One region of the Gordonia sp. PvP123 genome, then DNA from elsewhere that is predicted to be linked to it. Evidence: predicted binding sites of a transcription regulator. Region 1 holds the regulator's gene; each other region holds the start of a gene.
The links. The regulator LexA, encoded in region 1, represses DNA repair genes until DNA is damaged. The targets are predictions, from matches to a motif close to CGAACANNTGTTCG.
Positions count from the first base shown of each region.

Region 1 (5,973 bases):
TAGTCGAGTGAGAGGCAAGACGATGGCGCAGATCCTGACAGGGACCCCGGTGGTCGGCGGACTGGCCCACGGTCCCGCGCTGTGGCCGGGCGAGCGACCCGATCACTCGCCGGAGAAGCTCGGCGTCGGCGTGGAGATCGCCGAGGAGCGTCGTGCCGACGAGGTGACACGCTTCGCCACGGCGGCCGGCGCCGTCGCCTCGCGACTGCGTACGCGCGCCTCCCAGAACACCGGGGTGACCGCGGAGGTGCTCGCGGCGACCGCGGGACTCGCCGAGGACCGGGGGTGGATCGGGGCCGCGAGCGCGCTCATCACCAAGGGCGCCACGGCCGAGGCCGCTGCCGTCGCCGCGACCGATCAGTTCGCGGCGGTGTTCACCAAACTCGGCGGGTTGATGGCCGAGCGGGTCACCGATCTGAACGATGTTCGCGACCGCGTGCTCGCCGAACTGCTCGGTCTACCCGAACCGGGCGTGCCGACACCGCAGGTGCCCTCGGTGCTGCTCGCCGACGACCTCGCGCCCGCCGACACCGCCGGCCTCGACCCGACGACCACGATCGCGCTCGTCACCCGGCTGGGTGGGCCGACCAGCCACACCGCGATCATCGCCCGGCAACTGGGGATCCCGTGTGTGGTGGCCGTGGCCGATCTCGCCGAGATCGCACCCGGCACAACCATTCTCGTCGATGGGACGACCGGCCGGGTCGAGGTGGAGCCCGATGCGCAGACGGCGCGGGCGCGAGTCGAGGAGGATCGTCGGCACGCCGAGCTCGTCGCCGGGTGGACGGGTCCGGGGCAGACCGCCGACGGCATCGCCGTCTCGGTGCTCGCCAATGTCGCCGACGGATCGTCGGCGCGGGCCGCCGCCGGGCATCCGGTCGAGGGCGTCGGACTCTTCCGCACCGAACTCGCCTTCCTCGAACGCGCCGACGAACCATCGGTCGACGAGCAGGCGGCGATCTACCGCGAGGTACTCGATGCCTTCGACGGCCAGAAGGTGGTGATCCGTACCCTCGACGCCGGCTCGGACAAGCCCTTGAGGTTCGTGACCCACCCAGACGAATCCAATCCCGCGCTCGGTGTCCGTGGGGATCGAATCGCCCTGGCGCATCCCGAGATCCGAGCCCACCAGCTCGACGCGATCGCGCACGCCGCGTCGGGTTCCGACGTCGCGCCGTGGGTCATGGCGCCGATGATCGCCTCGCCGTCCGAGGCGCGCGCCTTCGCCGCGGAGGTCCGCGGCCGGGGCCTGGTCGCCGGGGTCATGATCGAGGTGCCCGCGGCCGCCATCCTGGCCGAGGCCGTGCTCGCCGAGGTGGACTTCGTGTCGATCGGCACCAACGATCTGACGCAGTACACGATGGCGGCCGATCGGATGTCGGCCGATCTCGCCGGATTGACCGATCCGTGGCAGCCCGCGGTGCTCAGCCTGATCGCGGGTGTCGCCGCAGCGGGTGTCCGCCAGGGCAAGCCGGTCGGGGTGTGCGGTGAGGCGGCTGCCGATCCGAATCTCGCCTGCGTGCTCGTCGGTCTCGGGGTGACCTCGCTGTCCAGCGCGCCGGCCGCGGCCGCCGCGGTGGGGGCTCGGCTCGGCGAGGTGACCGCGCAGGACTGCCGCGCCGCCGCCGACGCCGCGCTGGCCACGTCCGACCCCGCCGCGGCGCGAGAAGCTGCCGCGGCGGTGCTCGACCGTTCGGTCGGGGGAGAGGTCAGACTCGCCGCATCACGGTGACGACCTTGCCGAGGATCACGGCGTCGTTGCCCGGGATGGGATCGAACAGCTCGTTGTGCGGCATCAGCCACACATTGGCGCCTTGACGCTTGAAGGTCTTCACGGTGGCCTCGCCGTCGATCATCGCTGCGACGATGTCGCCGTTGTCGGCGACGTTCTGCTGCCGCACGACGACCCAGTCGCCGTCGCAGATGGCGGCGTCGATCATCGACTCGCCCACGACGCGCAGCAAGAAGAGCGAGCCCTCGCCGACCAGCTCGCGAGGAAGCGGGAACACGTCCTCGACCGCCTCCTCGGCCAGGATCGGGCCACCGGCCGCGATCCGGCCGAGGACCGGCACGAAGGTCGGCTCGGGCAGCCGGCCGGCCGGCGGGGTCTCCGGCGACGGCGATTCGCTCGGCGCGATGTTGACCGCACGCGGCCGGTTCGCATCCCGCTTGAGCAGACCCTTGCGCTCGAGGGTCCGTAGCTGGTGGGCGACCGACGATGTCGAGGCCAGGCCGACCTCGTCGCCGATCTCGCGGATGCTCGGCGGGTAACCGCGCTCGCGTACCGAGCGGCGGATGACTTCCAGGACCCCGAGCTGGCGCGGGGTGAGTGAGGCCTCGGCGGCGGCGACGTCGATGGGGGCCTCGTCGTCGGCTCCCCGCGCTCGGCCGCGCCTATCGCCGGTGTCACTCATGTTCGGTTCCTCTCGTCTTCGGAACGTGCTGGTAGATGGCCCGTGGGGATGTTCAGCCGCGTCCGAGCCTAGCGGAGTGCGACCTCCACCTCAAACATTTGTTCGATGTGTCGCGAGACTTTGTCGGTGCGCCGTGCTACAAATTCGAACATCAGTGCATCGAACATCTGATCGAAGTTCGAACACCGGATGCCAGACACCCGAACACCCGAAGATCCCGCACCGAACACCCGGAGGGCACCATGCGCACCGCCACTCTCGTCGCTCCCGTCCGTACCGAGCGTCCCGACACCGTCCGGGCGCGCACCGACCGCGCCGACCGTATCCGGACCCGGACCCCGCTGACCGACGGTTCTCGGCCCGTCGACAACCGGCCGGCAGGCAACCGTCCGGTGGGCGGGTCGCCACTGACGCCACGCGTCGGCGGCACGCACTGCGGCTCCGCGGTGGGTGCCCGGGGCCGCGGGCCGGTCGGTCCGGATGCGGCGGTGTTCCGTCGCCGTCGCCGCACCGCCGTCGCGGTCCTCGCCGGCGTCGGCCTCGCGTTCGTCGTGTGGGTGTTCGGTGTCGTCGGTCAGAACTATTCGGACTCGATGACGCCCGCCGCGGTGAGCGCAGAGGTCGTCCACGTGCGCGCCGGGGATTCCCTCAGCACGATCGCCGGCCGGGTGGCGCCCGAGATGCCCCGCGACATCGTGATCGACGAGATCGTCGCGATGAACGATCTGCCGTCGAGTGCGCTGCAGGTGGGTCAGCCCCTGCTCACCCCCCGGTACCGCTGAGGCCGGGCGGTATCCTCGATGTCACAGGGGCCGGCCGAGAAGCGGCGGGGCGCACGGTTTCGGTGCGTTCCAGCGTCCCGCGACCTGCGTGAGGACACGATGCGCTGCCCCTTCTGCAAGAACGACGACACCAAGGTCATCGACTCGCGTGTCGCAGATGAAGGGCAGGCCATCCGACGGCGTCGCTCGTGTGTGGAGTGCGGGCGCCGATTCTCCACGGTGGAGAGCGCCGTGCTCGCCGTGGTCAAACGCAACGGGGTCACCGAGCCGTTCAGTCGCGAGAAGGTCATGCGCGGTGTGCGTCGTGCCTGTCAGGGCCGGCACGTCGCCGAGGACGCACTCGCGCAACTCGCCCAGCAGGTCGAGGACACGGTGCGCGCGAGCGGATCGGCCGAGATCCCCAGCAACGAAGTCGGTCTCGCGATCCTGGGTCCGCTGCGTGATCTCGACGAGGTGGCGTACCTGCGGTTCGCGTCGGTGTACCGGTCGTTCGACTCGGTGGAGGACTTCCAGCGCGAGATCGACGATCTGAAGTCGTCGGCGTCCGGTGGCGGACGTGTCGAGACCGCCACCACCGATCCCGTCTCAGCCGAGTCGGTCCAGAGCTCGTAGGACGCGCTTCTCCGACACGGGGAACGCGGTACCGAGACGCTCGGCGAACAACCCGACCCGTAGTTCCTCGACGAGCCACTGCGCCTCGTCGTCGACGATCGCCCGTCGGTGCTCAGGGACCTGTTCGAGCCGTTGGGCCCACCGCTCGACGACGCGATCGACGACCGCGACGCCGGCCTTGTCGCGCGCGGCGGACGCGGGCAGCGCCTCGAGACGTGCCCGCGCACCGTCGAGGTACCGCGGCAGGTTCTCCAGATGCCGCCGTGCGGTGGCTGCCACGAAGCCGTCGAACACGAGATGGTCGATCTGCTCGGCGACGTCGTCGGCAGCCAGCGATCCGGCGTGCCGGTCGATCGCCGCGCGGACCGGCGCCAGCCGTTCGAGCGCCGCGACGGCGAGCGAGAAATAGTCCGGGGCGGCCTCGGCGACGCGCGGCCTGATCCGCTCAAGGAAGGCCGAAAAGGACTGTGGCGAGCGGACTGCCGCCAGCTCGGCGTCGGCGACACCGATGGTCGCGTCCCGGATGGCCCGTCGAGTGCAGTCGGCGAGCAGTGCCTCGATGTCCGCATAGGGACTCAGGCTCAGGGCGAGTCGTTCGGCCGGATCGAGTGAGCCGGCGAGGCGTTTGGACAGCGGGGGAATCGCCAGTTCGAGCAGGGCGACGAGCCCTCGACGACGGAGACGCTCGCGGGCGTAGGGGGAGGACGCGTCCACGACGATCACGCCACGCGGGCGGCCCTTGTCATCGGCGACCGCGTCGATCGTCGGGTAGCGGGTCAGCCGCTGCTCGGCGACGTCGACCGTCGTCTGTTCGGGGAGCGTGCCGATCCCGTCGGCGGTCCAGGCCCGGTACAGCGTGCGTGACACCGTTCGCGGCGCCGCGGGCACACCCTTCTGCTGGAGCTCGGACAACGAGTCCGCGCGGGCGATGATCCGTCCGGCATCGTCGGCGACCGCGAAGTGCATCCGGAGGTGAGCCGGCACCCGTTCGACGTCGAAATCGGCTGCGGTGACCCTCATCTTGGTGATCGCCGACAGCTCGCGCGCCAGTCCGGCGGCCAGCGGCTCCTTGCGGGGGGTGAGTCGGCCGAGGGCGAGGTCGGCGAATCGTTGCGCGGGGGACATGCTCTTGCGGAGTTGCTTCGGCAGGGACTTGACCAGTGCGGTGGCCAGTTCGGCGCGCATGCCGGGGACCGACCAGTCGAATCCGGCCGGACGCACATGGGGGAGCAATGCCTGCGGGATCACGACCGTGACCCCGTCGTCGGGCGCGCCGGGTTCGAAGCGGTAGCGCAGTTCGAGTCGGGTGTCGCCCTGCTGCCAGGCGCCGGGGTAGTCCGTCGGCGCGACGTCGGTGCCGCCGGTGACGTCCTCGGGACGCAGATCCAGCAGATCCGGTTCGGCCCGGCGGGCCTTCTTCCACCATGAGTCGAAGTGCCGCGCGGAGGTGACGTCGGCCGGTAGCCGCTGGTCGTAGAACTCGAAGAGCTGGTCCTCGGTGATCACCAGACCCCGGGTGCGCGTGCGGTTCTCGACGTCCGAGGCGGCCTCGAGAAGCTTGCGATTGCGGTCGAAGAAGGCGTGCTGCGTCCGCCAGTCGCCCTCGACGAGAGCGTGCCGGATGAACAGCTCCCGCGAGACCACCGGGTCGATGGGGCCGTAGTCGACGCGCCGACGGGCAACGAGCGGGACCCCGTAGAGCGTCACGCGTTCGTAGGCCATCGCGGCCCCGCGTCTGGCGGACCAATGCGGTTCGCTGTGGGTGCGCTTGACGAGATCCCCGGCGAGTTTCTCGGCCCACAGCGGATCGATCCCGGCGACGGTGTGGGCGAAGAGTCGGGACGTCTCGAGGATTTCGGCCGCCATGATGAAGGCGGGTGGCTTCTTGGCGAGCGGAGAGGCGGGGAAGATCAGCAGTGTGGTGTTGCGCGCACCGGTGAACTCGCGGCCCTCGGTGTTGCGGGCGGCGATGTTGCTCAGCAGACCCGACAGGATGGCCCGGTGGACGGCATCGGCGTCGAGTTCGGTGGGCGCGACCGACCAGTCGAGGTCCTTGACGATCTCGGTCAGCTGTCGATGGAGGTCCTGCCACTCCCGGATGCGAAGGAAGTGTAGGTACTCCCGCTCGCACATGCGCCGAAAGCGGCTGCCGGACAACTCCTTGC
Region 1 covers NZ_JBEPPN010000001.1:341,355-347,327, reverse strand. The annotation lists gene ABIC25_RS01555 (phosphoenolpyruvate--protein phosphotransferase) at 23-1,732, shown strand; gene lexA (transcriptional repressor LexA) at 1,710-2,414, opposite strand; gene ABIC25_RS01545 (LysM peptidoglycan-binding domain-containing protein) at 2,657-3,196, shown strand; gene nrdR (transcriptional regulator NrdR) at 3,296-3,808, shown strand; gene hrpA (ATP-dependent RNA helicase HrpA) at 3,782-5,973, opposite strand, start outside.

Region 2 (5,973 bases), 140 kb from region 1:
GCCGATCCGGGTGCAGATCGACCCGCCTACGATCGGATGAATGCGCATCGTTTTCGCCGGGACCCCCGAGGTCGCCGTGCCGTCGTTGCAGGCCCTCATCGACTCGCCGTCGCATGAGGTCGTCGGGGTCATCACCCGCCCCGATGCGGTGTCCGGCCGCGGCCGCAAGGTGATGCGGTCTCCCGTCGGCCTACTCGCCGACGAACACTCGCTCGAGGTGATCACCCCGCGTCGGCTGTCCGAGCCGGAGGTCGACGACGTGCTCCGGCGCTGGGCTCCCGACTGCGGCGCCGTCGTGGCCTACGGCGGGCTCGTACCACCCGGACTGCTCGACCTCCCGCGACACGGCTGGATCAATCTGCATTTCTCGGTGCTGCCCGCCTGGCGCGGTGCGGCTCCGGTCCAGGCCGCCATCGCGGCCGGCGACGAGGTGACGGGCGCCAGCACGTTCCGGCTCGAGAAGGGCCTCGACACCGGCCCGGTCTTCGGCGTGCTGACCGAGACCATCCGGCCCACCGACACCAGCGGCGACCTCCTGGCACGGCTGGCCGATGCCGGCTCGGGGTTGTTGCTGTCCACCCTCGACGGCCTGGAGGCCGGCGAACTCGCCCCCGAACCACAGCCCACGGCCGGCGTGAGCCACGCGCCCAAGATCGAGGTCGACGACGCCAAGGTCCGATGGGACCTGCCGGCGCACATCATCGATCGACTGATCCGCGCGTACACCCCCGCCCCCGGACCGTGGACGAGTCTCGACGACGCGCGGATCAAGGTGGGGTCGGTGTCGATCGTGTCGTCGACCGATGATCCCGGTCTGCCCGAGGCGGTGCGGGATGGTTCACTCGCGCCCGGTGCTCTCGCGGTCAGCAAGAAGGCGGTGTTCGTCGGAACGGGCTCGCAGCCGGTGACACTGGGCACCGTGCAACCGCCCGGAAAGAAGCCGATGCCCGCGCCCGACTGGGCCCGCGGCGCGCGTCTGACCGACGGGACGGTACTGGGATGAGCGGGAAGTTCCGGCAGAAGGATCTCGATCCCGCCCGCGTGGCGGCCCGCGACACCTTGCGCGCAGTGCGCGAACGCGACGCCTACGCCAACCTCGTTCTTCCGAAGATGCTGCGGGACAGAAGAATCGAAGGACGCGACGCTGCCTTCGCCACGGAACTGGCCTACGGTGCGGCGCGAGCACAGGGTTTGCTGGACGCGGTGATCTCGGCCGCCGCGAAACGGCCCATCGCCGACATCGACGGCACGGTTCTCGACGTCTTGCGCCTGGGTACCTATCAGCTGTTGCGGACGAGGGTCGGTGCGCACGCCGCGGTGTCCACGTCGGTCGATCTGGTGCGTTCCGAGAACGGAATGGGGCCGTCGGGTTTCGCGAATGCCGTGCTGCGCAAGGTATCGCAGAAGGACGAGGACATGTGGGTGGAGGAGCTCGCTCCGTCACCTGCCGACGACCTCGTCGGCTACCTCGCCTTCCAGTACGCGCATCCACGATGGATCGCGGAGGTGTTCCGCGATGCGCTGGGCGGTTCGGCGGGACAGCTGCAGGCTGCGCTGGCCGCCGATGACGAGCGACCGCCGGTGCATCTCGTGGCGCGTCCCGGTCTCATCACCGCCGAGGAACTCGCTCTCACCAGCGAGGGCGAGGTCGGCGACTTCTCCCCGTACTGCGTCTACCTGCCGGGCGGCGATCCCGGCGACGTCGCCGCGATTCGCGAGGGGTACGCGGGCGTGCAGGACGAGGGCAGTCAGCTGATCGCTCGTGCGGTGACCGTGGCGGAGGTCGCCGACGACGGCGGTCGATGGCTCGACATGTGCGCCGGCCCCGGCGGAAAGGCCGCACTCATCGGTTCGCTCGCCGAGATCGACGGTGCCCGACTCGATGCGGTCGAGGTATCCGAGCATCGTGCCGGCCTGATCCGCAAGGTCGTGTCCGACCTGCCGGTGACCATCCATGTCGCCGACGCCCGGTCCAGTGGGCTCGATGGTGGTTACGACCGGATCCTGCTCGACGCCCCGTGCTCGGGGCTGGGGTCGCTCCGCCGACGCCCCGAATCCCGGTGGCGCCGGACCGCTGCCGACGTCGACGAACTCGTCGTCCTCCAGCAGCAACTGCTCACCGAAGCCCTGCGGTTGGTCAAACCCGGTGGTGTGGTGGTCTATTCGACGTGTTCGCCACACCCGGCCGAGACGACCGCGGTGGTGGCCGACGTGGTGGCATCGGTCGACGGCGTGCGCCAACTCGATGCCCGCCCGCTCGTGACGGTGGGCAAACTCGGCCCGGACCTGTTGGGCGACGGCCCCCACGTACAGCTCTGGCCACATGTCCACGGCACCGACGCCATGTTCCTGGCGGCGTTGACGCGGGACTAGGTGCCCATCACGGAACGGGCCCCCGCGTAGTCCGCGACCGCGGCCGGACCCACCGGCTCGTACTCCAGGATCAACAGCCCCCCCGGCAGTGGCATCGTGCCGAATCAGCCGGAATCCGAGTCCGATCTCGTTGCGTCCGAACAGCGATCACCCGCAGCCGAGTGCGGTCGGAGCCACGACGAGACGGAGAACGTCCACGACGCCGGCCTCGAGCAGTGCGGCCGCCAGCATCGCGCTCCCGTGCACCTGCAGTTCTCGATCGGAGTCCGCGCGCAGGTCCCGGATCGCGTCGATGGGGTGGTCGGACAGCAGGGTAGCCGGTTGCCACTCCAGTTCCGTATCGGTGAGCGACGTGCTCACCACGTACCTCGGCAGCCCGTTCATCCGAGCGGTGAACGGGTCGTCGGGATCGGTGATCGCGGGCCAATCGCGGGCGAATGCCTCATAGGTGCGCCGCCCGAGAAGCAGTCCGTCGGCCAGATCGAGCCACTCCGACGCCTGGCGGATGAAGTACTCGTCCATGTGAGGTACCAGCCACCCGCCCGCGTGAAATCCGTTGGAGGTGTCTTCGTCGGCGGCGCCGGGACCCTGGGTGACCCCGTCGAGCGTGACGAACTCGGTGACGGTGATCTTCACTGCACGACTTCGTTTTCGACGATGGCCGCGAGCGCAGCGGTGACCGAACCCCAGCCGTCGTAGAACCCCAGCTCGTCGTGTCGGTCACGGTCGGACGGGCTGCGATGGCGCACCACGACGTTGTATTCGGTCCCGTCCTCGTGTTCGCCGAGGGTGATCTCCGCGGTCATGGGAACCGGCGATGGATCGGCGGGACGCCATGAGCTGTCGACGGCATTGGTGAACACCAGGCGCTCGTGGGCGTCCGCGACCAGGAAGACAGCGTCCATGTGTGGGACGAAAGTGGTTCCGTCCTCGCTCATCCGGGTCACGAGCGCGCCGCCGGGCTTGGCTTCGAGTCGGTCGACGCGGGTGACCGTCGGAGCCGGCGTCCACCACTTGGCGAACAGCTCCGGTCGGGTCCAGGCATCCCAGATCCGTTGTCGCGGAGCGCGGATCACCCGGTGCAGCGTGAGGTCGAGTTCGGGGTCGATCATGGTGTCTCCTCGGTGTCGGTGACGAAGTCTTCGAGACGGTCGGTGCGTTCGGTCCACACGGTGCGTTGGTGTTCGAGCCACGTGGACAGACGGCGCATACGGCGCCTGTCGAGCGTGCACATCCGCGTGCGTCCGACCTTCTTGGTCAAGACGAGCCCGCTGTCCTCCAGAACGCGGAGATGCTTCATGAACGACGGCAGGGTGATGGGGAAGGGGTCGGCGAGTTCGCCGACACTCGCCGGCCCATGACCCAGTCGTTCGACGACTGCGCGGCGCGTTGGATCCGACAGAGCGCCGAAGATGTCGTCCAGAGGTGCCGAACCATGTGCCATGTGGCTAAGTGTTGCAGGATTGTTCACTGAACTCAACGGCTAAATGAAAGAGACTGCTCGGAGCTGCGTAAACTTGCTCCCAAACAGCGCATATTCAGGTACTATCGAATGTATGTACGAGGCATCTCCGGACATAAAATCCTTCTTGGGTACCGACCATCTGCGGGCCATCGTGGATGGCTTGTCAGCGATGCCGGTCGGCCTCGACGAGTCGGAATCGGTGGGCAGGCTCACCCTTCTCGAGGAGATCAAGTCGGCCTGCACCGCGGCTCAGGTGCGTGAGACTGCGAATCTCGATGACCTACGCGCGGCTGACGAGGCCGCGCGCAACGTCCCTCAACGGCGGCGCGGGCGCGGCCTGGCTGCCGAAGTGGGTCTGGCACGGAAGGTGTCGCCTCGCAAGGGGAGTCAGTGCCTCGGGTTCGCCCGCGCCCTGGCGCACGAGATGCCGCATACTCTGGCGGCGCTCACCGCAGGAGTCCTCACCGAGTGGCGCGCGACGATCCTGGTTCGTGAGACCGCCTTCCTGATACGTGAATCGCGTGAGGAGGTCGACCGTCGCATCTGCGGTGATCCAGCGGCGCTGGTGGGTATGTCCGACCGCGAGATCGAGGCGCTCGCCAAGTCTCATGCCTATGAGTTGGAACCCGAAGCAGTGGTGGCTCGGAAGGCCAAGGCGGAAAAGGATCGTCACGTGAGCGTCCGGCCGGCACCCGACCTGATGACGCAGTTCTCGGCACTTCTGCCGATGACGGACGGCATCGCGGTGTACGCGGCGCTCAAGAAACACGCCGACTCGGTGCGCGGGTCCGATGGCCGCTCGCACGCAGAAGTCATGGCCGACACCCTGGTTGAACGCGTCACCGGTCGTTCCGTCGCCGAGCCGACGCCGGTGGCGCTGAATCTCGTCCTTTCCGAGCAGTCCTTGCTGGGGTTCGACGATTCGGCTGCGGACGTCCTCGGGTATGGACCCATCCCGGCGACCGTCGCCCGACACCTGGTCGCTGATTCGGTGACACCGGAGGGTGAGACCGCGTCGACGCTCCGCCGCCTGTATGCCCGACCGTCGAACGGGGCGCTGGTGACGATGGAATCGCGATCGCGCGGCTTTCCGACCGCACTCGCCGGATACATCCGTCTACGAGATCAACGGTGCCGCACCCCGTATTGCGGTGCGCCGGTCGCTGAGATCGACCACGCCACACCGCATCGCCGCCACGGCCCGACCAGCGCCGTCAACGCCGACGGAACCTGCGTCGTGCACAACCGCGCGAAGGAGGCCCGCGGTTGGTACTACGACGTGAAGGTCGTCGACGGCGTGCGCGTGATCGACGTGATCACACCGACCAGGGCCCGACATCGGAACGCGCCTCCACCTGCGGTCGGGCACCGGCCGAGGACACGGAGTGGCGTCGAAACGCGCCTGATCCAGATTCTCGCCGCGTCCTGAGTGTGGATAGAGGACGCGTGGCGGGGTGATGTCGTACTAGGTTGTTCGTCGTGGCGGTGTGCCATGTCGTAGATTGCTGCAAACTCGGGGGTTTGTATGGCTGAGCGGTTCGGGGTCGAGGAGCTGGGAATCATCACCGGCGTCGGCGACACACTGGCTCGATGCTCGTCGGAGACGCGAGCGTTGTGGTCGGGGAAGTCTGCGTTCGATGATGCGTCGGCCGCGATGCCGGCGTCGGCGATCGGCGCGGCGTGCGCAGGCAAAGACGGCACTGTTCGTTCGTTGTTGGGTCGCGCGGCGGCGAGGATGGACCAGGTGTCGCAGACCTGCTACCAGGCAGCCGGAGACGTTGCCGACACGGAGGAGTCACTGGCCAGCGGCTTCCGCGCGATCAGCGAGTTCTGATGTCACGACCATCGAGGTCCATTGTCAATGGGTGGGACGTGATGTCGCTGGATGCTGCGGCGAACGCGCTCGACGCCGGGGTGGATGGTCTACGGAAACAGACGCAGGCGATGGCGGACGCGCCGATGAGGGCCGGTGACTCGAAGGGGTGGGTCGGCGCCTCACAGCTCGGATGTGAAGCCCGCGCCGGCTCTGATCGGGTCGAGATCAACAAGCTCGGCGCCGACCTCACCCACGCTGCCAACGTCCTACGAAATACCTCGTCAGCGATCGGCCCGAATCGCACCACGGCGCTGCTTCG
Region 2 covers NZ_JBEPPN010000001.1:200,275-206,247, reverse strand. The annotation lists gene ABIC25_RS00915 (primosomal protein N') at 1-40, shown strand, start outside; gene fmt (methionyl-tRNA formyltransferase) at 41-1,003, shown strand; gene ABIC25_RS00905 (RsmB/NOP family class I SAM-dependent RNA methyltransferase) at 1,000-2,373, shown strand; gene ABIC25_RS00900 (dihydrofolate reductase family protein) at 2,521-3,009, opposite strand; gene ABIC25_RS00895 (SRPBCC domain-containing protein) at 3,006-3,485, opposite strand; gene ABIC25_RS00890 (ArsR/SmtB family transcription factor) at 3,482-3,817, opposite strand; gene ABIC25_RS00885 (DUF222 domain-containing protein) at 4,008-5,267, shown strand; gene ABIC25_RS00880 (hypothetical protein) at 5,364-5,672, shown strand; gene ABIC25_RS00875 (TPR repeat domain-containing protein) at 5,714-5,973, shown strand, end outside.
Region 2: the regulator LexA is predicted to act here: its motif matches at 3,923-3,936, upstream of ABIC25_RS00885 (DUF222 domain-containing protein).

Region 3 (5,973 bases), 280 kb from region 1:
GTCGACGACCCGGATCAGGAACCACACCGACTCGATCCCCGCGAAGACCCCGACGTCCTGACGTCCGGTGGTCAGGAAGACCCGCCCGCCCCGGGCGGCCACTTCTCGTGCGGCAGAGGGCAGGTCGGGCACACGGATCCAGGTGTCGGAGTCGCCGGGCACCCACGGATCGCGGCGCAGACGCAGCAGCGGTAGCCCCGCGTCGGCCGTGGCTCGCGCCGCATTGCGGGTGATGGTCGCGGCGAACGGGTGGGTGGCATCGACCACGGCCTGAATCCGGTTGCTCTGCAACCAGTCGCGGAGACCATCGGATCCACCGAATCCGCCGATGCGCACCGGGCCGACCGGCAGACGGGGGTCGTTCACCCGACCCGCAAGGGAACTGATGAATTCGATGCCGGACTCGCTCAGGGCCGAGGCCAACGCCCGCGCCTCCCCCGTCCCGCCCAGGATCAGGATGCGCCGAGCGTCATCCGGCGGGCTCGAATCGGTTGTGTCGGGACCGGTCACCGCGTCGACTCACGGTCGGTGCGGAGCTTGGTCATGCGCGCGTGCGAGTACAGGTAGCTGTCGGTGGCCTCGGACCTCGCCGGGTCCAGCACACGACCGACGAAGATGACCGCGGTCCTGCGGATGTCGGCGGCGTCCAGTGTCTCGGGCAACCGGCGCAGCGGGCACCGTACGATCTGCTCGTTCGCGCGACTCGCGAACGCCACTGTCGCGGTAGGACATTCACTGCCGTAGTGCGGGGCGAGCGCCGCCACGATCTCCTCGGCGCGGTGTGCCGCGAGATGAAGTGCGAGCGTCACCCCGGTCGCGGCGAGACTCGCGAGGTCCTCCCCCGGCGGCATGTCGGTCGACAGTGTCGACACCCGCGAGATCAACAGGCTCTGGCCGACGCCCGGGACGGTCAGTTCGGTGCCCAGAGCGGCCGCGGCCGCCGCGAACGCCGGGACACCCGGCACGGTCCGGTGATCGATACCGCGTGCGGTCAGTTCGCGCTGCTGCTCGGCCAGCGCCGAGTAGAGGCTGAGGTCACCCGAGTGCAGGCGCGCCACGTCATGACCCCGCGCGTCGGCGGCGGCGATGACATCGATGATGTCCGGCAACGGCATCCGTGCGGTGTCGACGAGTTCGACCCCGTCGGGACACAGCGCCAGGAGTTCCGGCGGCACCAGCGATCCCGCGTAGACACAGGTGCCGCATTCCCCCAGCAGGCGCGCACCCCGGAGGGTGATGAGGTCGGCCGCGCCGGGACCGGCCCCGATGAAGTAGACGGTCATCGGACTGCCTCCGCGGGTTCGGGCCCGGGGTCGGGCGTCGACGGCGCCGGTTTGTCGACCGCCCACTGCACGATCGGCAGTGCCGGACGCCAGGTGCTCATCGTGCCGAGGGGCGCCACGGTCTCGACCGACAGTCGGCGCAACGTGCCCCCGAGTTCGCCGTGCCGCCGGGTCACGAGGGCCTGGTTCTCGACCGTCACCGCGTTGACGACGAGCCGGCCGCGGTCGGCGAGCGCCGCCCAGGCGAGCGACAGGATCTCCTCGTCGAGTCCGCCGCCGATGAAGACCGCGTCGGGACGGGGTGCGTCGGCGAGTTCGTCGGGAGCCGGCCCCCGCACCGTGAGCCGGTGCGCCACCCCGTGGCGGGCTGCGTTGCGGCGCAGCCGCTCAGCACGTTCGGAGTCGCGTTCGAAGGCGACGACCGTCCCACGGTCGTCGGCACGCAACCATTCGATCGCCACGCTGCCGGAACCGGACCCGATGTCCCACAGGGTCTGCGCCCCGGCCGGGCCGAGCGCGCACACGGTCAGGGCGCGAATCGTCGACTTGGTGATCTGGCCGTCGTGCTCATAGGCATCGTCCGGCCGGCCGGGGAGGCGGGACCGGCGGGGCCCAACGCAGTCGACGGCGACAATGTTCAGCGGGTCCCCGGCCCGACGGCGCCACGACTCCGCGGTGTCGGTGGCGATCTGTTCGGCAGGGCCACCGAGTTGCTCGAGAACGGTCATCGTCGAAGACCCGAAACCGGCATCGACGAGCAGCGTCGCAACGGCCGCGGGGGTGGTCTCGTCGCGGCTCAGTATCAGCACGCGAGCCCCGTCGGTGACCTCGCCGAGCACGACGCTCGGCTCGGCCCGCACCGCGCTGACGATCCGGGTGGTCGCGAGATCCCAGCCGAGGCGCGCACAGGCCAGACTTGCGCTGGACACCGCCGGATACACCCGCACCCGGTCCGCGCCGACGCGGCCGATGATGCTGGCGCCGACCCCGTGGAACATCGGGTCGCCGCTGGCCAGGATGTGGACGATGCCCGCGTGCGCGGTGCCGTCCTCGATGGGCCCGGTCGCTGCGGTCCCAGTGCCCGCCTCGATGGGCCCGCTCGCTGCGCTCCCGGCGCCCGCCACGACCTCGGCCAGGTGTTCCGACATCGGTGACCGCCACGGTCGCAGTTGCGCGCCGAGTTCGGATGCAGCGCCGTCGAGGAGCGCCAATTGTCGTGCGGCACCGTAGATCACCTGCGCACGACGCAACTCGTCACGCACCGTCTCGCCGAGTCCGGGCCAACCATCGGCACCGATTCCGATCACGACGAACTCGGATGCGGGTGGCGACCCGTGAGTTGTATCCGGGGCCGTCATCGGGGAAGTCTCCGCCACACGGCGCGTGGCAGCAGGCGCATCCCGAAGAACACGGGGCGGAGCACACCCGGGATCCAGACCTCGCCGCGTCCCTTGTGGAAGGCGCGCGCCACCGCGTCGGCCACCTGCTCGGGATTGCGCGACAGCGGTGCGGGTTTCACTCCGGACTCCATCAGGTCGCGGGTCATCGCGCCGACCACGAACCCGGGACGGGCCAACAGCAGGCGGGCGCCGGTGCCGTGCAACGCATCTGCGAGACCGCTCGCGAACCCGTCGAGTCCGGCCTTCGTCGAGCCGTAGACGTAGTTGGCACGGCGCACCCGGATACCCGCGACCGACGAGAAGACGATGATCGTGCCTGAGCGCTGAGCGCGCAGGACGGACGCGAGCGGTGTGAGCACGCTGATGTGGGCGTAGTAGTCGGTGTGGGCGATCTGAAGCGCATGTGCCACATCGGTTTCGGCGCGGGCCTGGTCCCCCAGGATGCCGAACGCGACGATCGCGATCCCGATCGGCCCGTACCGCTGCGCCAGTGACTCGACGAGTGCGGGGTGGGAGTCGGTGTCGTTCGCGTCGAATGCGACGGTGTGCACCGCCACCGCCCCGGCGTCGAGGAGGCGAGCCGTCTCGTCGGCCAGGTCGTCGGGGCGACGAGCCGCCAGCACGACGGTCCGCCCGTGAGCGAGACGCGCGGCGGTGGCCACGCCGATCTCACTGCGGCCGCCGAACAGCACGAGGGTGCCGGCCGGGTCGGCGTCCGGACGCGCCGATGCCCCGTTGCTGCGTGATGACATGACCACCAGTATCGCACCGGCCCCGAGACCGACCTCTATCGTGGGGTCATGCCTCGCACCGCCGCCGACCTAGGATCCGATGCGCTCGCGTTCCTCACCGAACGCCACCTCGGGACCCTCACCACGCTGCGCGCCGACGGCACGCCACACGCCGTCGCCGTCGGCTTCACGTGGGATCCCGAGGCCGGACTGGCACGGGTCATCACCTCGGACGGCAATCAGAAGGTCCGCAACGCCGAGCGTGGCGCCTACGCGGCCGTCACGAATGTCGACGGCCCGCGGTGGTTGACCCTGGAGGGACCCGCGACGGTCCGCCGCGAACCCGACCACGTGCGCGAGGCCGAGCAGCGCTACGCGCAGCGATACCGGGAACCCAGGCCGAATCCGCGCCGCGTGGTGATCGAGATCAGTGTGAGCCGAGTCCTGGGGTCCGCGTCGTTGTTCAGCTAGCGCCGCTAGCATGTGAGGTCGGATTCTGCTCGCCGTGGGCGTGGATGTCGTCGACGGGGTTCCCGCCTCTATCACACGTCACCGACAACCTTACTGCGCCATGCGGCCGTCAGATCAGTAGCCAGACAACACTTTTCGCCTGTCCTGATCCTCCGATCGCGTGTACACTCGAACGTACATTCGTAGCAACGGGTCTCGGGGGAGGTGACCGTCATGGCCGACACCACACCCGTCGGAGGCGATTCGGCAGCGCCCAAGACGCGTGCCGTCGAGCTGGTGACCGAGCTGCATACGATCCTCGATGAGTTGCAGACTGTGGACTTGTCGCCGTGTACCGATACCGAGTTGGCCGACGTGGCAGCCGATACCGAACGTGCCATCGCACGCCTGACCGTTGCCGGTGACCGGCAGATCGATCAGGTCGAGGCTCGTGACCTACCCCGCAAGACCGGCTGCAGGACACTCATGCAGTTCATGACCCACCGGCTGCGGGTCTCCAACCCGGTGCGGCGGCGTAAGCAGATGGACGCCACCGCCACCCGCACCAGCCTCGGCGGCGAAGTGCTTACGCCCGAACACCCGTCCCTCGCCGAGGCATTCGCACAAGGTTCCGTCGGAACCGCCCACCTCCAGGCAGCCCTCGACGTCCTCGACCAGATCCCCCACGCTGTCGACCACGATGTGAAGGTCGCGGCCGAACGACAAATGGCCGAGATCGCCGCCGATCACACGCCCGCCGACATCACCCAACTCGGCGCGCGACTCCTCGCGCACCTCGACCCGGACGGCACCCTGGCCGACGACACCGACCAGAAACGACGCCGCGGCGTGTGGATCGGGCGGCAACGCGCCGACGGCACCGCCACCATCTCCGGCACCCTCAGTCCTGAACTGAATGCCCGACTGACGATGATGTTCGCCGTCTGGGGTAGACCCGGACTCAACAACCCCGACGACCCGAACTCGCCCAGCGGACCCGCCGGCACCGCCGACCCCGACGCCCTGGCCACCGCAGCCGACCGTGATCAACGCACCCCCGCCCAGACGAATCACGATGCGCTCGACGCCGCACTCACCGCTGGCTTTTCAGACGGGATTCTCGGAAAGTCGCACCGCGGCCTGCCCGCCCATCTGATCATCAAAGCCGATCTCAATGATCTGATCCGCGAAGCCGGGCTCGCCACCACCGCCACCGGCACCCTGCTGCCCATCCCCGACCTGCTCGCGATGGGCGCCGACGTGCAGCCGTGGTTGGCGATCTTCAAAGATTCGACCGCCGTGCCGCTGTACTTCGGTAGGGGGAAACGTTTGGCCACCCGCGAACAACGCCTCGTGTCCTTCGCCCGCCCGGACGGTGAAGTGTGCTCGGCACCCGGATGCGACCAGCCCGCCACCCACGTCGAACTCCATCACGCCCAGAAAGACTGGGCCAAAGGTGGTTCCACCGACATCGACGACCTCGCCCCGGCCTGCCCGCGGCACAACCGCATGGTCGGCGACCAGCCCGGCCAGTACACCACCCGCATCGAACGCTCCGGACCCGACGAAGGCCGCTGCCTCTGGCGGTTGAACGCCGAACCCGGCGCACCACCCAACCCCGAACGCATCAACCGCCGACCGGACATACCCCGGCAGTTCGCCGCACACCTACGCGACATACGCGCCGAGATCCACGGACCGCCAACGCAGCCCGGCGATCAAGCACGCCCCGAGACGCCACACCCCCACGACGCGCGCCGCTCATGGCTGACCACCAGCCACGTCATCGACGTCCGCCCACCACGGCCCGGACCACCGATGCCCCGCCCGTCGCTCGTGGAGGCGCATCTGATGACGCTTCTCGCCGACCTCTGACCTGCACCCGGAGCGACACCCATCACACCAACGAACCTCAAGTCGACCGACTGACCTGGACCGAAGTCCGGCAGCCGAAACGGCATTCGCCAGTGTCTTCAACAGCAATGGGGTGGTTGTGGCGCGTGGCTTCGACTCGGCTCCTCGACCTCGACCCGTTCCTTCGTCGCTTGCTCGGCCCGGCGGCTGCGCTCGGTCCGGCTCGACCAGCGATGAGGCGGTACCCCTGGCCAC
Region 3 covers NZ_JBEPPN010000001.1:61,663-67,635, forward strand. The annotation lists gene ABIC25_RS00270 (cobalt-precorrin-6A reductase) at 1-510, opposite strand, end outside; gene ABIC25_RS00275 (cobalt-precorrin-4/precorrin-4 C(11)-methyltransferase) at 507-1,283, opposite strand; gene cbiE (precorrin-6y C5,15-methyltransferase (decarboxylating) subunit CbiE) at 1,280-2,641, opposite strand; gene dprE2 (decaprenylphospho-beta-D-erythro-pentofuranosid-2-ulose 2-reductase) at 2,638-3,435, opposite strand; gene ABIC25_RS00290 (PPOX class F420-dependent oxidoreductase) at 3,484-3,885, shown strand; gene ABIC25_RS00295 (HNH endonuclease signature motif containing protein) at 4,099-5,739, shown strand.
Region 3: the regulator LexA is predicted to act here: its motif matches at 4,055-4,068, upstream of ABIC25_RS00295 (HNH endonuclease signature motif containing protein).

Region 4 (5,973 bases), on a different contig from region 1:
GACCATCCGGAGCAGGCGATCGATCCGGCCGGTGAGGATCTCGCGCTGGGTCTGGAGATGACTCAGCGGGTCCGCATCGGGGTCGTCGAGCAGGGTCGCTATCTGCTCGAGGGAAAAGCCCAGCTCACGGTAGGTGAGTGCCTGGTGGAGTCGTTCGACGTCGGTGTCGTCGTACACGCGGTACCCGGCCGGCGTCCGGCCGGACGGCACCACCAGACCGATCTGGTCGTAGTGATGCAGGGTGCGGACGCTGACCCCCACCAGCCCGGCGACGACACCCACGGTCAGATCGCGGACGTTGTCGCTCTCGGTGCGCTTTTCCTCGCTCACGGCACCTACCCTGCTGCCTGACGTCGCGTGAGGGTCAAGTGTGGGGGGTTCGGGCTGTCGTCGGGTTCACGGTGCGAAGCCGATGACCGTGGTGCCCTTCTGACAGGCGGCGAGGACGCCCTCGAGTTGCGACGGCGCGCAGGTCCAGCCGGCGATCGACTGCTGCTGGCCGGTGGTGATCTTCGGTCCGTACTGGGTGGCGATGGTGCGCGCCGAGTCGCAGGCCACGTCGCCGGCGAGCACCATGACCCGCAACGAGCCGTCGGGGCCGGGGATCGTGCCGCAGGAGGTGTCGGAGTCGTCGGATGCGACTGCGCTGGAGGTCGGCGTCGACGACACGGGCTTGCGACCAGGGACCACCGGGGGCGACGTGGCGGGTTGTTCGGCGGACTGCGGTACGGACTCCGCAGCGCCGGCCTGGGTGGTCGACGAGGCGGTGGTCACGTCCTGTTCCGCGCCGCACGCCAGGAGCGTCGACATCGCCGCGGCGAGTCCGACGGCCGTCGCGGCGACCTTGATCGTTCGGCGAGGGCGGCTCGTGGTGGCACCGGTGGGACGAGTTCTGCGCGACATGGTTCCCCACGGTAGCGAATGGGGTGGCGCGCTCCGAACAGGTCATCGCCACCCGCGCCGGTTTGGGCGGGCGCGCTGGACCTGCGAAGATGCAGGACGTGAGCAGTACCGGAACCGAACTCGCCGACCCCACGTACGCCATCGGCACCACCCTGCCCGGCACCCGCGGGCGCACGGGGACGATCACCACGCCGCACGGGCCGATCCACACCCCGGCGTTCGTGCCCGTCGGTACCAAGGCGACGGTCAAGACGGTACTGCCGGAATCGGTCTCGGCCCTCGGCGCCCAGGCGGTGCTCGCCAACGCCTACCACCTGTACCTGCAGCCGGGTCCGGAGATCATCGACGCCGCGGGCGGGCTCGGCGCGTTCATGAACTGGCGAGGACCCACCTACACCGACAGCGGCGGATTCCAGGTGATGTCGCTCGGTGCGGGATTCAAGAAGGTCATCTCGATGGAGGCCACCGGCACCCCCGACGACGACCTGACCGCCAACGGCAAGGAACGGCTGTCGCGGGTCGACGACGACGGGGTGACCTTCAAGTCGCACCTGGACGGCTCGACGCATCGCTTCACCCCGGAGGTGTCGATGCAGATCCAACACCAGCTGGGCGCCGACATCATCTTCGCCTTCGACGAACTCACCACGCTGATGAACACCCGCGACTATCAGGTGAATTCGCTGGAGCGGACCCGGCTGTGGGCGATCCGGTGCCTCGACGAACACAATCGGTTGAGCGTCGAGCGCGCTCATCGGCCGCAGCAGGCCCTGTGGGGTGTCATCCAGGGTGCCCAGTACGAGGATCTGCGGCGCAAGGCGGCTCGCGACCTCGTCGCCCTCAGCGAGGCGGATCGCGGGGCCGGCGGAAAGGGGTTCGGCGGCTACGGCATCGGCGGGGCGCTCGAGAAGGACAACCTCGGCACGATAGTCGGATGGGTGAACGACGAGCTGCCGGAGGACTCGCCGAAACACCTGCTCGGGATCAGTGAACCGGACGACATCTTCACCGCCATCGAGAACGGGGTGGACACCTTCGACTGTGTGTCGCCGACGCGGGTCGCCCGCAACGGTGCCATCTACTCACTCGACGGCCGGTACAACGTCACCAACGCCAAGTACCGCAGCGACTTCCGTCCGCTCGACCCCGAGGTCGAGAACTACACGTCGCAGTACAGCCGCGCATATCTGCACCATCTGTTCAAGGCGAAGGAAGGACTCGGCCCGACCCTCGCCACACTGCACAACGTGTCCTTCATCGTCACGCTCGTCGACCGGGCCCGCGAGGCCATCGAGAACGGCACGTACACCGAGTACCGCGACGAATTCCTTCGCCGCTATTACGGGGCGTCGCGCGACGCATGACTTCGCCCACCGCGTCGGTGACGGCGGTGTTCAGAAGGGCGGTGGGTTGGCGTCGTTCCAGCGTTTCTCGGCACGCTGCTGGCGTCGGAAATCGTTGTCGCGCAACCGTTTCAGTTCGGCTCGTGCGGGGTGGTCGGGTGGCCGTCTCGGGGCGAGTCGGTTGAACAGGTCCCGCCCGCTGAAGGCGTTGCCGACGAACATGTGCCCGGTGGGTGTGGTGAACCAGGCCGTCAGGAAGTCGTCCTGGTGGTCCTGCCAGCTGGTGAAGGTCTTGATTCGGTGGTGGAACCGGCACAGCGGTTTCAGATTGCGCGCATCGGTCGGTCCGCCGCGTCGTGGGTCGGTGTGGTCGAACGGGTCGGTGTGATCGAGATCGATCTGCCACACCGGCGCATTGCAGCCGGGGAAGGTGCAGCACAGTTCTCCTGCACGCACCAACGCCTGCAGCTTCTTCGATGGGGTGTATCGGGACGCCGGGTCGGTGGTTGCCACTGGCGGGCCGGCGTCGGCCGGTGCCGGCTGGATGTAGGTGCGTCGGGCTTCGGCGAGGAGGGTTCGGGCGGTGTCGGCGTCGACGATGCCGAGCCGGTCGAGGAACGCGGGGTCGTCGTCGAGGCCGATCAGCGTCGACAGGTTCACCACGATGTGAAAGGTCGCGCGCGGAGCCTGTGATGGCGACGGGGAGGCGGTCGGCCCGGGCGGGTCGGCGACTGGTGCCTCGTCGACACGACGTGTGTCGTCGATGTCCTGAACCGCTGCGTTGTCGGATTCGGTTGCGGCATTGGTGCAGTCGTGGCACTGGCAGGCGATCGACGTTTGGCTGCGGGCTAGTGCTTTGAGGGCGTCGGCGCGGCGCTCGGGCAAGGTTCGTGGATCGCCGGCGTGGACGTCGCCGGCCATCGACGAGAGGCGGGCGTCGAACTCGGCAGCGTCGGCGACGGGGAGCGTGCCGGAGATCCGGGACTGTCCGGGCGTGAACCGATCGGGGGTGACGGTCACCTTGCGGTCTTTGGTCACCCGTTCCTTGCGTCGCCGGATCGCCTCGGGTGCCCATGTCGCGACGATCGCGTCGACCATGGCGGTGAAGCGGGTGGTCGACATCGTTGCTCGGGCGAAGATCGCTTCGGCGAGGTGGGCGTCGACGGTCTGCATTTCTTCGTCGTCGGTGATCAGTTCGGTGCGCTTGAGGGCGATCAGGAAGCGGCGCTTGTCGATTCGACCGCAGGCGAGTGCGTGTCCGGTGAACGCGAGCCGGTAGCGCAGTGCGTCGCCGGCCTCGATGAGTTCTTTCGCTTCGGCCGGGGTGACCGTGAGGGTGGCGCCGACTTCGGCGATGGCCTGTTCGAGGCCGGTCGGGCCGAACTGCTCGTACGGGTTCTCCCCGGCGGCGACGCGTGCCGACAGGGCGTCGAAGGCTTCGATGGAGTCGAGTTCGCCGGTGTGCACCTCAGCGCGCCGCTGGGTGTAGTCCATTTCGCGTTCGTCGTGAATGAGACTGGCAACGGTCATCATTCGATACGCAGACGCGGCCGCCAGGCCGGCGCAATGATTCAAGACCTCGACGAGTTCGGCGGCGGAGAGTTCATTGTCGGGACGAAGGCGCGGTTCGACGGAATGCTGTGATGGGTCCACCGGTGTGGTGGATCCGGCCCCCGCCCCCGATGACATGACTCCACTGTACTCGAATATGTGTTCGAGTCAAGGGAATTCCGCGGGTTTTGGCTACGAGTTGACCTATGCGACCCCGGTGCGAGGGGTTGAACGCGGGCCCGTTGTCGGAGAGCAGTCGCCGGGGTGCGCCATGGGCGGCAAGGCCTTGTCGAACACGGTGATCGCGGCATCGGTGGTTTCACTGGAGGACACATGCGAGCCCACCGCGCGGTGCATCATCAGGCCACTGTGAGATTGCTGGCCGCACAACAGGATCGATGAGTTCGTTGACAGTCATCGCCTGGGCATCGACTGTCGCACCTCGAACTGAGACCACGGTGACGGTGTGGGAACACAAGAATCGGGCGCGTCGGCTCCCTGTGGCAGTCCCGGTAGTACCTGGCGTGAAGTCGAGGTGGTGCGCACACTGAAACGACGTCTCGGCCACGCGCCGTACAGGGTTACCTGAATACAGGAATTTATGTATCGTCTCGTGTGTGGAGACGGTTGCTGTGAGTCAGCGCGACGCCCTGACTCGTTTCGGTTACGCCTTGTCGGATTCGACGCGAACGCAGGTGTTGTTGCGGCTGCGGCACGGTGGGGCGTATCCGGCGGAGTTGGCCGAGGAAATCGGGGTGTCGCGGCAGGTGTTGTCGAATCATCTGGCCTGCCTACGCGGATGCGGTTTGGTGGTTGTGGTGCCGCAGGGGCGGCGCAGTCGATATGAGCTGGCTGACAGTCGGATTGGGCATGCGCTCGATGATCTGCTCGGGTTGGTGTTGGCGGTCGACCCGGCGTGCTGTCCCGAGTCCGACGACCAGGGGTGCTGCTGATGTCCGCGGAATTGGGCCTACCGAGTGTGGGACGCCCGTCGTTGAGCGTGGAGCGGCGCGAGCTGCTGCAGCGCCGCATCCGCTGGTTTGTCGCGGCAACCATCACCTACAACGTGATCGAAGCCGTCATCGCGATCAGCGAGGGTGCCCGGGTCTCCTCGGGCGCGCTGATCGGCTTTGGCCTGGATTCGGTGATCGAGGTGTCCTCGGCCGCGGCGGTTGCCTGGCAATTCGCCGGCAAAGATCCCGAACGGCGGGAGAAGGTCGCGCTACGGATCATCGCGTTCTCGTTCTTCGCGCTGGCGGCGTACGTGAGCGTCGACTCGATCCGCACGTTGCTGGGCGTGGGTGGCGACGCCGAGCATTCCTCGATCGGCATCGCGTTGGCCGCGGTCAGTTTGGCGATTATGCCGCTTTTGTCATGGGCTGAACGCCGCGCAGGGCGCGAGCTCGGTTCATTGAGTGCGGTGGCCGACTCCAAGCAAACCCTGTTGTGCACGTATCTGTCGGCGGTGCTGCTGGTCGGTTTGCTGCTCAACAGCCTGTTCGGCTGGTCGTGGGCCGATCCGATCGCCGCCTTGGTGATCGCGGCGATCGCCGTGCGTGAGGGCATCAACGCGTGGAAGGGCGATGCCTGCTGCGCCCCTGTCGGCCAGCTCGCCGGTGCCGGCGAGACCGGCGGTCAGGACCATCGGTGCTCGTGCTGCGCCGAGGGGGCTGGCAATGGCTCGCATCAGTGACGCCGCCCGTGGCCTCTACTGGTCAGAGATGGCAGCGGCGGCCGTCACCGAGGTGGCCGAGCAGCGGTGGCATCACCTCGAGCGCGCCCACAACGTGTCTCAGCCGGACCCGTGGTTGCACACCGCGAATCACGTCGCCATGTTCAGATTCGCTGTGCGTCAGCATGTCGGCGCGAAGCTCTCGGGCAGATCGTGCGCATCATCCTGCTGGAACCCACCTCGATCGACGACCTCGAAGAGGCGCTGAACCAGGCCACGAGCAGATAACGCTCGTGGCGGTCGTCAGTCGTGGGGGGCTTCGCCGGTGACTTGGTGGTCTGCGTGGTTGAGGGCTTCGCGGACGAGGCGGGTGAGGTGGCCGTCGGCGAGGGTGTAGATGACGCGGCGGCCGTCTCGGCGGCTGGCAACGAGGCCGGTGAATCGGAGCTTGGCCAGGTGTTGGCTGACGGCGGTGCGTGAGGTGTGGCAGGCCTCGGTGAGGGT
Region 4 covers NZ_JBEPPN010000005.1:227,853-233,825, reverse strand. The annotation lists gene ABIC25_RS11445 (MerR family transcriptional regulator) at 1-330, opposite strand, end outside; gene ABIC25_RS11440 (hypothetical protein) at 397-903, opposite strand; gene tgt (tRNA guanosine(34) transglycosylase Tgt) at 993-2,267, shown strand; gene ABIC25_RS11430 (HNH endonuclease signature motif containing protein) at 2,298-3,935, opposite strand; gene ABIC25_RS11425 (ArsR/SmtB family transcription factor) at 4,415-4,750, shown strand; gene ABIC25_RS11420 (cation efflux transmembrane domain-containing protein) at 4,750-5,490, shown strand; partial or broken gene ABIC25_RS11415 (DUF3703 domain-containing protein) at 5,474-5,715, shown strand; gene ABIC25_RS11410 (ArsR/SmtB family transcription factor) at 5,773-5,973, opposite strand, start outside.
Region 4: the regulator LexA is predicted to act here: its motif matches at 3,950-3,963, upstream of ABIC25_RS11430 (HNH endonuclease signature motif containing protein).